2 regions of the Citrobacter telavivensis genome follow, and region 2 is predicted to be linked to the other one. Evidence: predicted binding sites of a transcription regulator. Region 2 holds the regulator's gene; the other holds the start of a gene.
What was found. The regulator LexA, encoded in region 2, represses DNA repair genes until DNA is damaged. The targets are predictions, from matches to a motif close to TNCTGTATGTACATACAGNA.
Positions count from the first base shown of each region.

Region 1 (7,484 bases), on a different contig from region 2:
CCGCGACGGAACCGGAATCGGCGAGAAATACGCACTCAAGCGTCGCGGGCGTCATGGCGACCAGTTTACGGCACAGGTTGACGGCGGGGGCATGCGTGATCCCACCGAACATCACGTGTGACATGGCGTCAATCTGCGTTTTCATCGCCGCATTGAGCTGTGGGTGATTGTAGCCGTGAATCGCGGCCCACCATGACGACATGCCATCAATCAGGCGCTCACCGCTGGATAAAATCAGTTCGCAGCCTTCAGCCCGTTCAACGGGATAGACCGGCAGCGGGGACGTCATCGAGGTGTAGGGGTGCCAAATGTGGCGCTGATCAAAAGTGATATCGTCCGTTGTCATAATCGACTTGTAAACCAAATTAAAAAGTTTTAGGTTTACAAGTCTACACCCTTATCACCACAAAAAGTATAAAATTATGACCACTCATTCTCGCTGGACGCTGTCGCAAGTCACCGAATTATTTGAAAAACCGCTGCTGGATCTGTTGTTCGAGGCACAGCAAATTCACCGTCAGCATTTTGACCCTCGTCAGGTACAGGTCAGCACGCTGTTGTCGATCAAGACCGGTGCCTGCCCGGAAGACTGCAAATATTGCCCGCAAAGTTCGCGCTATAAAACGGGCCTTGAATCTGAGCGGCTGATGGAAGTCGAGCAGGTGCTGGAGTCGGCGCGCAAAGCGAAAAACGCGGGTTCCACCCGTTTCTGCATGGGGGCGGCGTGGAAGAACCCGCACGAGCGTGATATGCCGTATTTGCAGCAAATGGTTCAGGGGGTGAAAGCGCTGGGGCTGGAAGCCTGCATGACGCTCGGCACGCTCGATGAATCGCAGGCACAGCGACTGGCGGAGGCGGGGCTGGACTATTACAACCACAACCTCGATACGTCGCCGGAATTCTACGGCAACATCATCACCACCCGTTCCTACCAGGAGCGTCTCGATACGCTGGACAAAGTGCGCGAAGCCGGGATCAAAGTCTGTTCTGGCGGCATCGTCGGTCTGGGCGAGACGGTGACAGACCGCGCCGGGCTGCTCCTGCAACTGGCAAATCTGCCGACCCCGCCGGAAAGCGTGCCGATCAACATGTTGGTGAAGGTGAAGGGCACGCCGCTGGCGGATAACGATGACGTTGACGCGTTTGATTTTATTCGCACCATTGCCGTGGCGCGCATCATGATGCCGACCTCTTATGTTCGTCTGTCCGCCGGTCGCGAGCAGATGAATGAGCAAACGCAGGCCATGTGCTTTATGGCCGGGGCCAACTCCATTTTCTACGGCTGCAAACTGCTCACCACGCCAAACCCGGAAGAGGACAAAGATCTCCAGCTCTTCCATAAGCTGGGACTGAATCCACAGCAGACGTCGGTGCTTGCGGGGGATAACGAGCAGCGTGCGCGTCTGGAGCAGGCGCTGCTGACGCCGGATACCGACAATTACTACAACGCGGCTGCCGTATGATCTGGCAACGGAAAATCGACGATGCGCTGACGGCGCGTCGTTCGGCGGATACTCTGCGCCGCCGTTACGCGGTCGTGCAGGGGGCCGGTCGCTGGCTGGAGGCGAACGACCAGCGCTATCTCAATTTCTCCAGCAATGATTATCTGGGCTTAAGCCACCATCCACGCATCGTTCGCGCCTGGCAGCAGGGATCGGAACGGTTTGGCGTCGGCAGCGGCGGCTCGGGTCACGTCAGCGGTTATTCCATCGCCCATCAGCAACTGGAAGAAGAACTGGCCGACTGGCTGGGCTATCCGCGCGCGCTGCTGTTTATCTCCGGTTTCGCCGCAAACCAGGCGGTGATTACCGCGCTGATGGAAAAGGATGACCGGATTGTCGCTGACCGCCTCAGCCATGCTTCGCTACTGGAAGCGGCCAGTCTAAGCCCGGCGCAGCTTCGCCGCTTTACCCATAACGACGCGTCGCATCTCACGCGCCTGCTTGATGTCCCCTGTTCGGGGCGACAGCTGGTGGTGACCGAGGGGGTGTTCAGCATGGATGGCGACAGCGCGCCGCTTGCGGAAATTCAGCGCGCTGCCCAGACGCGAAAGGCCTGGCTGCTGGTGGATGACGCCCACGGTGTTGGCGTGTGCGGGGACGAGGGGCGTGGGAGCTGCTGGCAGCAGCGGGTAAAACCGGCGCTGTTGGTGGTGACGTTTGGCAAAGGGTTTGGCGTCAGCGGTGCGGCGATCCTGTGCTCCGAAAGCGTTGCCGATTATCTGCTGCAGTTCGCCCGTCATCTGATATACAGCACCAGCATGCCGCCCGCGCAGGCGATGGCGCTACAGGCGTCGCTTTCGGTGATTCGCAGTCAGGAAGGTGACGCGCGCAGGGAGAAACTGGCTGCGCTTATCCAGCGCTTTCGTTCATCAGTCAATCACGCCGATTTCACCCTGGCGCAGTCGCACAGTGCCATCCAGCCGCTGATTGTCGGCGAAAATGCACGCGCGTTACGGCTGGCGGACACCCTGCGCCGTCAGGGATGCTGGGTCACGGCTATCCGTCCACCGACCGTGCCCGCCGGGACGGCCCGTCTGCGCCTGACGTTAACCCAGGCGCATGAGCCCGAGGACATCGATCGTTTGCTGGAGGTGCTGCATGGGGCAAGTGAATAAGCAGGCTGTCGCAGCGGCGTTTGGCCGTGCGGCAGCGCACTATGAACAGCACGCCACATTGCAGCGTCTGAGCGCAGACGCCTTGCTGGCGCAACTGCCGCAACGCCCGTTTTCGCAGGTGCTGGATGCCGGCTGCGGGCCGGGTCGTCTGAGTCGCTACTGGCGCGAGCAGGGCAGCCAGGTTACCGCGCTGGATCTCTCTGCCCGGATGCTGGACGAGGCGCGTCGCCAGAATGTGGCGCATCACTATCTCGCCGGAGACATCGAATCGCTGCCGTTAGCCACCGCGTCGTTCGACCTGGCCTGGAGCAATCTGGCCGTGCAGTGGTGTGACAGTCTGCATCATGCGCTAAGCGAGCTTTACCGGGTCGTGCGTCCCGGCGGGCGTGTGGCCTTCACCACGCTGGCCCAGGACTCGCTGCCGGAGCTTCATCAGGCCTGGCGCGCGGTGGATGACCGGGCGCATGGCAACCGGTTTTTATCCCGTGAGGCGCTGTGTGACGCGATGCGCGGCTGGCAGGGGCATCATCAATCGATCTCCCTGACGCTGGAATTTGATGACGCTCTGAGCGCCATGCGCTCGCTGAAAGGTATCGGCGCGACCCATTTGCACGAGGGGCGCACGTCGCGCGTCTTAACCCGCTCGCAGTTGCAGCAGCTTCAACTGGCCTGGCCCCAGCGGCAGGGGAAATATCCTCTGACCTACCATCTTTTTGCAGGAGTGATTACACGTGACTAAACGTTATTTTGTCACCGGCACCGACACGGAAGTCGGTAAAACCGTCGCCAGCTGTGCACTGCTACAGGCGGCGCGCAGTCTGGGCTACCGGACGGCTGGCTATAAACCCGTCGCCTCAGGCAGTGAAATGACGCCAGAAGGACTGCGCAACAGCGATGCCCTGGCGCTTCAGCGCAACAGCAGTCTGGCGCTGGACTATGCGGCGGTGAATCCTTACACCTTCGCGGAACCCACCTCACCGCATATCATCAGCGCCGATGAAGGGAGGCCGATTCATGCTGACGTGATGTCAGAGGGATTACGCGCGCTGGATGCACAGGCGGAGTGGCTGTTGGTCGAAGGCGCAGGCGGCTGGTTTACCCCGCTTGCGGAGGATTTGACCTTCGCCGACTGGGTGCAGCGCGAGCGGTTGCCGGTTATCCTGGTCGTCGGCGTAAAGTTGGGATGTATTAACCATGCCATGCTGACAGCGCAGGCGGTACAGCAGGCAGGACTCCGGCTTGCCGGATGGGTGGCGAATGACGTCACGCCGCCGGGGAAACGCCACCACGAGTATATGACGACGCTTCAGCGGGTCATCCCTGCGCCGCTGTTGGGCGAAATCCCGTGGCTTGACGGTGGAGCCGAAAACGCGGTCACAGGACAATATCTGGATCTCGCTTTGCTCGTGGACGAGTAAGAGGCGAAATTGCGAGCAAGATCTCGCCTGCCAGGGGCGCTTCGTTAGCTGATAAAAATCAAAATTTAGCGATAATTTTTTTTTATGTGCGTCCTGGTGGGCCGGACCGGGAATTTGCCAGGCGGCAGGCCATACGGCCTGCAGGCAGTTATCCACTATTCCTGTGGATAACCTTGTGTATTAGAGTTAGAAAACACAAGGCAAGCGAGAGAATACGCGGCTTCCAGCTGAATTGGCGCGAAAGACGGCTTTACGAAATAGTCGTTGTTTTACAGCTCGTTAGATAAAATCAATGGCTGTCATATTGCGGTCATTGAATGCAATAAAACTTTCATAACACATCTTGACAATGTTAACGAAGTCATTGGTCTGGGGATAAACCCGCTTCCTGGTATAATATCTTGTCTGCGATGAAATTTTAGCCGCCTGCGAACCGATTTTATCACGCGTAACACAAATATTATGAGGCGTTACTGTTTTTTCATCCAGTATATTTTACTGGCAATATTATCCTCTGCGAGTAAAATTACACACCTGCCCGCCCATTCCTTCAGGTAGCTGCTCATGAGTAAACCGTTCAAACTGAATTCCGCATTTAAACCTTCCGGCGATCAGCCCGAGGCGATACGACGTCTGGAAGAGGGACTGGAGGACGGCCTGGCGCATCAGACGCTGCTTGGCGTAACGGGGTCAGGGAAAACCTTCACCATCGCCAATGTGATTGCCGATCTACAGCGCCCGACGATGGTGCTGGCACCCAACAAAACGCTGGCGGCGCAGCTTTATGGCGAAATGAAAGAGTTTTTCCCGGATAACGCCGTCGAGTATTTCGTCTCCTACTACGACTACTATCAGCCGGAAGCGTACGTTCCCAGCTCTGATACCTTCATCGAAAAGGATGCGTCGGTGAACGAACACATTGAGCAAATGCGTTTGTCTGCCACCAAAGCATTGCTGGAGCGCCGTGACGTGATCGTCGTGGCATCCGTTTCTGCCATCTATGGTCTGGGTGATCCGGATTTATACCTGAAGATGATGCTGCATATGACGGTAGGGATGATCATCGATCAGCGCGCCATTCTGCGTCGACTGGCCGAACTGCAATATACCCGCAACGATCAGGCTTTCCAGCGCGGGACCTTCCGCGTGCGCGGTGAAGTGATCGACATCTTCCCGGCGGAATCCGACGACATTGCGCTGCGCGTTGAGCTGTTTGACGAAGAGGTGGAGCGTTTGTCGCTGTTTGACCCGCTGACCGGGCAGGTGGAGTCCACCATTTCGCGCTACACCATCTACCCGAAAACGCACTACGTGACCCCGCGTGAGCGCATTGTGCAGGCGATGGAAGAGATCAAAGTCGAACTGGCTGAACGACGTAAAGTCCTGCTCGCTAATGACAAACTGCTGGAAGAGCAGCGTCTGAGCCAACGTACCCAGTTTGACCTGGAGATGATGAACGAGCTGGGCTACTGCTCGGGGATTGAAAACTACTCGCGCTTTCTCTCAGGACGCGGGCCGGGTGAGCCGCCGCCGACGTTGTTTGACTATCTGCCCGCCGACGGTTTGCTGGTGGTGGATGAATCCCACGTGACTATCCCGCAGATTGGTGGGATGTATCGTGGCGACCGCGCGCGTAAAGAGACGCTGGTGGAGTACGGTTTCCGTCTGCCGTCGGCGCTGGATAACCGGCCGTTAAAGTTCGAAGAGTTTGAAGCGCTGGCACCGCAGACCATCTACGTTTCTGCGACGCCGGGCAATTACGAACTGGAGAAATCCGGCGGCGATGTGGTTGATCAGGTGGTGCGTCCGACAGGGTTACTGGATCCGGTGATTGAAGTGCGTCCGGTGGCAACGCAGGTGGACGATCTGCTTTCTGAGATCCGCAAGCGCGCGCAGATCAACGAGCGTGTGCTAGTGACCACGCTGACCAAACGGATGGCGGAAGATCTTACCGAATATCTGGAAGAGCACGGCGAGCGGGTGCGCTATCTGCACTCGGACATCGATACCGTGGAGCGTATGGAAATCATTCGTGACCTGCGTCTGGGCGAGTTTGACGTGCTGGTGGGGATCAACCTGTTGCGCGAAGGTCTCGATATGCCTGAGGTGTCGCTGGTGGCGATTCTCGACGCCGACAAGGAAGGGTTCCTGCGTTCCGAACGTTCGCTGATTCAGACCATCGGTCGTGCGGCGCGTAACATCAACGGGAAGGCGATTCTCTACGGCGACAAAATCACGGCCTCAATGGCGAAGGCGATTAGCGAAACCGAACGCCGTCGCGAGAAACAGCAGCAGTACAACGAAGAGCACGGCATTATCCCGCAGGGCCTGAATAAAAAAGTGGTCGATATTCTGGCGCTGGGGCAGAACATCGCGAAAACCAAGGCGAAGGGCAGAGGCAAGTCGCGTTCCGCGGCGAAGTCGGATGTGGTCGAACTGGACATGACGCCAAAAGCGCTGCAGCAGAAGATTCACGAGCTGGAAGGGCAGATGATGCAGCATGCGCAGAACCTGGAGTTCGAAGAGGCCGCGCAGATCCGCGATCAACTGCATCAGCTGCGTGAACTGTTTATCGCCGCGTCGTAGTCCAGGCCAGGCTTTGTAGGCCGGATAAGCGAAGCGCCATCCGGCAATAAAATACTCATCCCAAAGTTTGCACTGCTTTCTCCAGCGCGCTGTGTAATAACTGGCGGTCATGGCGATAGGGAATATCGCTGGCCTCCAGCACTTCCTGAATCACCACCCGATCACTGACCGCAGAGATATCCACTTTCGGCCCCACGATCACCGCATCAACGACTTTCTTGCCAACATACTGCTCCATAATGGTTAGCTTATCGAGAAGCGTGAGGCTCGCGGCGGGGATGCTCAGTTCCCGACCCAGATTACCGATATAGACCATGGGCGCCTGTGTGCGCCGTAGCGCCTGCGCAAGATCATCCAGCAGCAGGATCGGCATCAGGCTGGTGTAAAAGCTGCCCGGGCCGATAATAATCAGATCGGCGTCGTTAATCGCCTGCACCGCTTCCCGGGTGGTCGGTACCTTCGGCGACAGCATCAGCTCCTGCAACGGTGAGGTGAGTTGATCGATATTCACTTCACCGTACACTTCATGCCCCTGATCGTCGATCGCCATCAGGTCAACAGGCAACTCCGACATGGGGATTAAATGTGCATCTACCTTCAGCAGATTACGAATTAAATTGATGGCTTCCAGAGGCCGCACGCTCAGGTGATCGAGCGCCTTTAACATCAGATTTCCGAGGTTATGGCCGGAAAGTTCGCCATTACCGCCAAAACGGTATTCAAACATGGCGGAGGCGACGCTCGGTTCGGTAATCAGTTGATTAAGACAGTTGCGCATATCGCCCCAGGCGATTCCCCCTTCTGAACGGCGAATACGGCCCGTCGAGCCGCCGTTATCGGTGGTAGTCACGATACCGGTAAGG
Region 1 is NZ_JBGUBF010000001.1:567,499-574,982, forward strand. It holds gene bioA (adenosylmethionine--8-amino-7-oxononanoate transaminase) at 1-346, opposite strand, end outside; gene bioB (biotin synthase BioB) at 423-1,463, shown strand; gene bioF (8-amino-7-oxononanoate synthase) at 1,460-2,617, shown strand; gene bioC (malonyl-ACP O-methyltransferase BioC) at 2,601-3,356, shown strand; gene bioD (dethiobiotin synthase) at 3,349-4,035, shown strand; gene uvrB (excinuclease ABC subunit UvrB) at 4,600-6,621, shown strand; gene yvcK (uridine diphosphate-N-acetylglucosamine-binding protein YvcK) at 6,677-7,484, opposite strand, start outside.
Region 1: a site for LexA is predicted at 4,507-4,526, ahead of uvrB (excinuclease ABC subunit UvrB). Genes of this name have one in related genera too.

Region 2 (7,484 bases):
CGCTGCGCTTATTGGCCTACCAGACGGTAAGCCGATGTAGGCCGGATCAGGCGGAACGCCGCCATCCGGCAATCTGACATAAAAAAAGCCGGTCATCTCGACCGGCTTTTCTATGTATTACTCGCCTTGTGTTGCGCTCTCAATCGTCAGGCGCACATCCGACGTGATGAGCTCCGCCAGCATCTGATACACCTTCATCGTTTCGCCCGGTTCCGCATCGCCGGTATCGCTGATGTAACCCTCGTCACGCAGGGTCAGCACCAGTGAGCTGAACACCGCCTTGTCGAAGAATTCCGGTGCGTTGATACCGTGCAGCACGGACAAACGCTGCGCCACGGTGCGGCTTTCTTTCTCCAGCGTCCCGCGGTTGATAGACGGGTTGGCGCTCAGCAGCCAGAAGGTGATGGCATAGCGTTGCAGCGTTTCGCGCGCGCCCGCCGCCAGCAGTTGCAGCGTGCGGGAGTGGGCCGGGTTGATATGCAACTCGTCGTCCTGAACGGTAATCAGCCCCTGACGCTGCATTTCAGCCGTCAGCGCGTCAATCACGCCTGCCAGTTCATCACGCTCCCAGCGCAGGAACAGTTCGGCTTTCAGCATCGGGTAGAGCACGTCAACGTGTTGCAGCAGCGCTTCGCGGGAAATATGACGATGCTGGGTGACGATCGCCGCCATCAGTGAAGGCAACACCAGCATATGCGCGATGTTATTGCGATAGTAGGTCATCAGCACCGCCTGCTCGCGCGGCAGAATGATGATATCGCCAATGGTATCCTTCTCGACTTCGAACTTGTTCATCTGCAACGCGTGATCGATAAGATCGTCGGCGCTGACAGACGGTACGGTCGAATCAGAGGAATACGGCACATTGCGCATCAGATCCAGATAACAGTTGAGCTGCTCGGTCAGTTGCTCGCGGGTCAGCGAACGCTGACGAGAAGCTAGCAGCGCGGTGCAGCACAGGTTCATGGCGTTTGCCGCACCCGCGTTGTTAATACGCACCATCAGCTCTGCCGCAATCCCGTTCACCGTTGGCGTCAGCCAGGCTGGACGCACGGCTTCGATGGGATCGATAGACTCGCGCCACTCCGGCACGTGGTGATTCAGGTATGTCATCAACGGCATCGGCTCGCCAAAGTTCACGTAGCCCTGACCGAGATTACGCAGCTTGCTCAAGCCACGCAGCATCTGCGGCAGACTCTCTTTCTCTTTGGTTGCCCCGCGCAGCTCTTTGGCATAGGTTCCCACTTCCATCACGTGTTCGTAACCGATGTAAATCGGCACCAGGGTGATCGGACGGGTGCCACCGCGCAGCATCGCCTGGATAGTCATCGACAGCGTGCCGGTTTTCGGATCCAGCAGACGACCGGTACGGGAACGACCGCCTTCGACAAAGTATTCAACCGAGTAGCCGCGGCTGAACAGTTCGCCCAGATACTCACGGAAGACGGTGGAATAGAGCTTATTGCCCTTAAAGGTACGACGAATGAAGAACGCGCCCAGGCGGCGGAAGATCGGGCCTGCCGGCCAGAAGTTCAGGTTGATACCCGCGGCAATATGCGGCGGCACCAGCCCCTGGTGGTAGAGCACGTAAGAGAGCAACAGATAGTCCATGTGGCTGCGGTGGCAGGGAACATAGACAATTTCGTGCCCGTCGTGCGCCAGCTGGCGCACGCGCTCAGCGTTGTGAACGTTAATCCCCTGATAGAGCCGGTTCCAGGTGAAGCCCAGGATACGGTCAGTCAGGCGAATCATCTCGTATGAGAAGTTGGCGGCGATCTCTTCCATCAGCGCAATCGCGTTTTGCTGCGCCTTTTCATGGGAGATTTTCTTGCTGCGCGCTTCATCTTCTACCGCGCGGGCAATCGCTTTGGACGCCAGCAGCTTGTTGAAGAGATCCTGACGTGCAGGCAGACGTGGCCCCACAGCAGCCAGTCGCTGACGGGCAAAGTGCATACGCGCCACGCGTGCCAGTTTCTGCGCAATGATTTTATCCGTGCCGTGCTCATCGGCCATGCGGCGCAGGGAGACGGAAGGAGAGAAACGGACAAAGCTGTCGCGACCCAGCCAGGAGACGGCAACGAATTTCTGGATGCCGTTAAGCATACGCAGCGGCGGGTTAACCTCACCCTTCTCGCGACCCGGTGAGCGTCCAAACATCACCGACACCGGCACCATTTGCACATCCAGATCCGGATTGCTGCGATGCAGGTCGAGATAGTTATGGAACAGCTTAATGGACTCTTCTTTCGGCGTGTAATAGGTGAACACCCGCGGTCCGCCGTGAATGAACACATAGCGCGGTAACTGCGTGCCATCGATCTCCAGCGGCTCTAATGGGTCGGGGAGATCGTGCGCCAGGCATTGCGCGCGCAGCGTCAGCAAGTCCGCTTTGGAGTTGTACGGTAAAACGTACATAATTGGACGAGAGGTATCGAGTCCTAACTCCGGGGCAGGATCTGCCGGAATAGACTTGCTTTTTACCAGTACGCTTAATGGTAAATTCAGGATTTTGTAGTAAATTCGTGGCCAGCCGGACATAAACGATGTAAAGCCTCTGGTTAATAATGCAATTGCGTTGCAAGGATATCAGAAAGTCATGTGAATTTCTGGTGTATCCCGTCATACTTCGCGCCGCGTTGCCTTAACTCGAATCACATGAGTTAACAAGACAATGTCATTGACGCCAATAATGCAAAAAGGTTCTTTTAATGGCTAATAATACCACTGGATTCACCCGAATTATCAAAGCCGCAGGCTATTCCTGGAAAGGTTTTCGCGCCGCGTGGATTAACGAGGCCGCGTTCCGTCAGGAGAGCGTGGCGGTTTTGCTGGCCGTGGCTATCGCCTGTTGGCTGGATGTGGATGCCATTACGCGCGTGCTGTTGATTGGCTCCGTCATGCTGGTCATGATTGTTGAAATCCTGAACAGCGCCATCGAGGCCGTGGTGGACCGTATTGGTTCTGACTATCACGAACTCTCTGGTCGCGCAAAAGATATGGGCTCGGCGGCGGTGCTGCTCTCTATCATTGTGGCGCTGATCACCTGGGGCATCCTGCTGTGGACACATTTTCGCTAAGGTTTTTTCGACCCTGATTCCATAACAAGTTAAATCTGCTGTTGAATGTGCAGTTTGTGGTTCCAAAATCACCTTTAGCTGTATATACTCACAGCATAACTGTATATACACCCAGGGGGCGGAATGAAAGCGTTAACGGCCAGGCAACAAGAGGTGTTTGATCTCATTCGGGATCACATCAGCCAGACAGGTATGCCACCGACGCGTGCAGAGATCGCACAGCGTTTGGGGTTCCGTTCCCCAAACGCGGCTGAAGAACACCTGAAAGCGCTGGCGCGTAAAGGAGCAATTGAAATCGTCTCCGGCGCTTCTCGCGGCATTCGACTGCTGCAGGAAGAAGAAGAGGGTTTACCACTCATCGGTCGTGTTGCGGCGGGCGAACCCTTGCTGGCGCAGCAGCACATTGAAGGCCATTATCAGGTGGATCCGTCTTTGTTTAAGCCGAATGCCGATTTCCTGCTGCGCGTCAGCGGAATGTCGATGAAAGATATCGGCATTATGGATGGCGATTTGTTGGCGGTACACAAAACCCAGGATGTGCGTAATGGCCAGGTGGTTGTGGCGCGTATCGACGACGAAGTGACGGTCAAACGCTTGAAAAAACAGGGCAACAAAGTTGAGTTGCTGCCTGAAAACAGCGAATTTAAACCTATCCTGGTTGACCTTCGCGAACAGAATTTCACCATCGAAGGATTGGCCGTTGGCGTCATCCGTAACGGTGAATGGCTGTAGTATTCCTGTAGGCCGGATGAGGCGTTTACGCCGCCATCCGGCACTCTCACCACTCTCGTTATAACCTCTTCTCAGGCTCGCTCCATGCCGTTTTTTGCTTCTGCTGACAAAGCGCTCTGGCGTCTCGCCTTACCGATGATTTTCTCCAATATCACCGTTCCGCTGTTGGGACTGGTGGATACGGCGGTCATTGGTCACCTGGACAGCCCCGTGTATCTCGGCGGGGTGGCGGTGGGGGCGACGGCAACCAGTTTTCTGTTCATGCTCCTGCTCTTTTTACGCATGAGCACGACCGGGTTGACGGCGCAGGCGTTCGGTGCGAAGAATCCTCAGGCGCTGGCGCGGGCTCTGGTGCAACCGCTGATCCTGGCGTTGGGCGCAGGGGCAGTGATTGCGCTCTTTCGTACACCGATTATCGATCTGGCGCTGCACATTGTGGGTGGTAGCGAAGCGGTGCTGGAACAGGCAAGACGGTTTCTGGCCATTCGCTGGCTGAGCGCCCCGGCATCGCTGGCGAATTTGGTACTGCTCGGTTGGTTACTGGGCGTACAGTACGCGCGTGCGCCGGTGATCCTGCTGATTGTCGGCAATATCCTGAATATTGTGCTCGACCTCTGGCTGGTGATGGGGTTGCACATGAACGTGCAAGGGGCCGCGCTGGCGACGGTGATCGCGGAATATGCGACGCTGCTGATCGGTTTGCTGATGGTGCGCAAGGTGTTGCACCTGCGTGGCGTCTCCCTCGTTATGCTCAAACAGGCCTGGCGGGGAAACATTCGTCGTCTTCTGGCGCTCAATCGCGACATCATGCTGCGTTCACTGCTGCTGCAACTCTGCTTTGGCGCTATCACCGTGCTGGGGGCCAGACTGGGCAGCGATATCATCGCCGTTAACGCCGTATTGATGACGCTGCTGACGTTTACGGCCTATGCGCTGGATGGCTTTGCTTACGCCGTGGAGGCGCATTCCGGTCAGGCCTATGGTGCCCGCGACGGCAGTCAGTTACTGGAAGTCTGGCGTGCCGCGTGCCGTCAGTCTGGTATCGTCGCGCTGCTGTTTTCACTGGTTTATTTACTCGCCGGCGAACCGATCGTTGCGCTGCTGACATCACTACCGCAAATCCAACAACTGGCCGATCGCTACCTGCTCTGGCAGGCGATTTTGCCTCTGGTCGGCGTCTGGTGCTATCTGCTGGATGGCATGTTTATCGGCGCAACGCGGGCGGCTGAAATGCGCAACAGCATGGCGGTGGCCGCCGCCGGGTTTGCGCTGACGCTATTCGCGCTACCCGTGTTGGGTAATCACGGTTTATGGCTGGCGTTGGCGGTATTTCTGGCGCTGCGTGGGCTGTCATTAGCCTGGATCTGGCGGCGTCACTGGCGAAACGGAACCTGGTTTGCTGTCTCGTAATGGTTAAAGATTCTGAATAGTGAATTTAACCCAGAATCTATGACTACACTTAATCTCACGTCCAGCAGAAAACGAACGCAGTTGGGCGGTTTACTCTCACTATTCACAGCCTAATAAAGAGGACGTTATGATGAATAAAGACGAAGTCGGCGGTAACTGGAAACAGTTCAAAGGTAAAGTGAAAGAGCAGTGGGGCAAACTGACCGATGACGATATGACGGTCATTGAAGGTAAGCGTGATCAGCTGGTGGGTAAAATCCAGGAACGTTATGGTTACGCGAAAGACCAGGCGGAGAAAGAGGTCGATAGCTGGGAAAAACGCAACGACTATCGCTGGTAATCCCCCCTCTTACCCGTGAGTACAAGGATGTACACCCCTCTGTTTGCTTCGGGCGGCATCGCGTGCCGCCCACGCCCTTAACGGGGCTTCTTTTTAACCTGAATCGAATGGTCGTGCTGGCACTCGCCAGGATGACGACAGGCTTCTACTTCCACGCAGGCTGAACATAATCCGTGTGCTTCAATGACATTGTGGCGCAGGGCAAATCCCATCTTCGCTGCCAGCGTATGCATAATGTCTTCCACGCCTTCCGCACACTCTTCCTTCACCGCGCCGCAGCGGTCACAGATAAACATGGCGGAAGTATGGGTCGGCTGATCGAACAGGTAGCACAACACGTAGCTGTTGGTGGATTCGACTTTATGCACAAACCCTTGTTCAAGCAGAAAATCGAGGGCGCGATAGACCGTTGGCGGCTTGGCCTGCGGTTCGGATTCACGCAGCAGGTCGAGCAGATCGTAAGCGCTAATCGCGCCTTCCTGCAGGCTCATCAGACGCAACACTTCGAGGCGCTGTGGGGTCAGGCGCACATTGCGTTGCGCGCACAGTTTTTCAGCTTGCGCCAGCAACTCTTGCGTTGTGGTCTTTTCCATTGGGCACCTCGGATCGCATGGAGTAAGAAAACCCTCACTTTATCATGTTATGGGAGAAACGCCGAGTTCCAGACCAGAGCGATAAATCGCCCGCTAATCTTTCCCTGATTTACAAACTCTTCTATATATATTGAGGCATGTCACAAAAATAAACGCCCCGGCGATAAAAGGACGGGGCAAAACAGGCAACTTTTTCCTTGTTAATCACAGCAATGCTCCAGCTTTGTCCGGTTGATACTGGCAGAGACGATTTTCACCTGCGAATAAAATGGGCTTACTGTGAATAAAAATTTGAATATTTTGGTGGTGGCGATGACGGGCTCGCTGTTGGCGTCTCAAACCGCGAGTGCCGCGAATTCCTGGACAGAAGCGCGTAATGACGCGATGGGCGGCACGGGCGTGGCGTCAGCAAATTATGGCAGCGGCGTACTCATCAACCCGGCATTATTGGCGAAGTCACAGCCGGATGATGACATTACGGTGATCTTCCCGGCTATCGGTGGACAGATTTCCGACAAGGATAATCTGCGCGATAAGATTGATGATGTCACCGACGACGTGAATAACTACCGCCGCTCCCTGGACAATATCAACCCCCTCGATCTCTTTGTTCCCGGCAGCGCAGGCTACCGGCAGGTGTCTAATGCCGCGGGCGATCTGGCTGACCAACTGGAATCCCTGAAAGGGAAAACGGCCAGTGCGAAAGCCGGGGGCGGGCTTGCGGTCAGCATTCCGAACGATGTGTTAGCCGTGGCCTTTGTGGCGAAAGCCAACGCCCGCGCCCGTGTGAGTTCGTCTATTGATCAGGGCGACATCGACACGCTGCGCGGCGTTGAAGCGGTGCCTTCCAGCATCCTGGCGGTGGATCCTGAGAACCTGAAGTCAAAAGGGTTTGGCCGCGCCGCCATTGTCTCTGATTACGGTGTCGCAGTGGCTCGGCAGTTCGACCTGGGCGGCGTACCGGTTTCGGTTGGCGTGACGCCGAAACTGCAAAAAACCTGGCTCTACAACTACACGGTCTCGATTTACGATTTCAATAGCGACGACATCAACAGCAGTCGCTATCGCAATGATGATACCGGTTTTAACGTTGATGCGGGCCTGGCCGCGGACTTTGGCGAACACTGGACGGTTGGCCTGAGCGGGCAAAACCTGTTCTCTCGCGATATCGACACAAAAGAGGTGGCTGGCGTCCGCGATACTTACCAGATTCGACCGTTGGTCACCGCCGGTGTGGCGTGGCAGAACGATCTGCTGACGCTGAGCGCAGACGGTGATTTAACCGAAACTAAAGGCTTCAAAAGCGAGGAAAACTCACAGTATGTTGGCGTC
Region 2 is NZ_JBGUBF010000006.1:62,198-69,681, forward strand. It holds gene plsB (glycerol-3-phosphate 1-O-acyltransferase PlsB) at 118-2,538, opposite strand; gene ACERJC_RS20245 (diacylglycerol kinase) at 2,709-3,077, shown strand; gene lexA (transcriptional repressor LexA) at 3,201-3,809, shown strand; gene dinF (MATE family efflux transporter DinF) at 3,894-5,219, shown strand; gene ACERJC_RS20260 (CsbD family protein) at 5,350-5,559, shown strand; gene zur (zinc uptake transcriptional repressor Zur) at 5,637-6,152, opposite strand; gene ACERJC_RS20270 (conjugal transfer protein TraF) at 6,465-7,484, shown strand, end outside.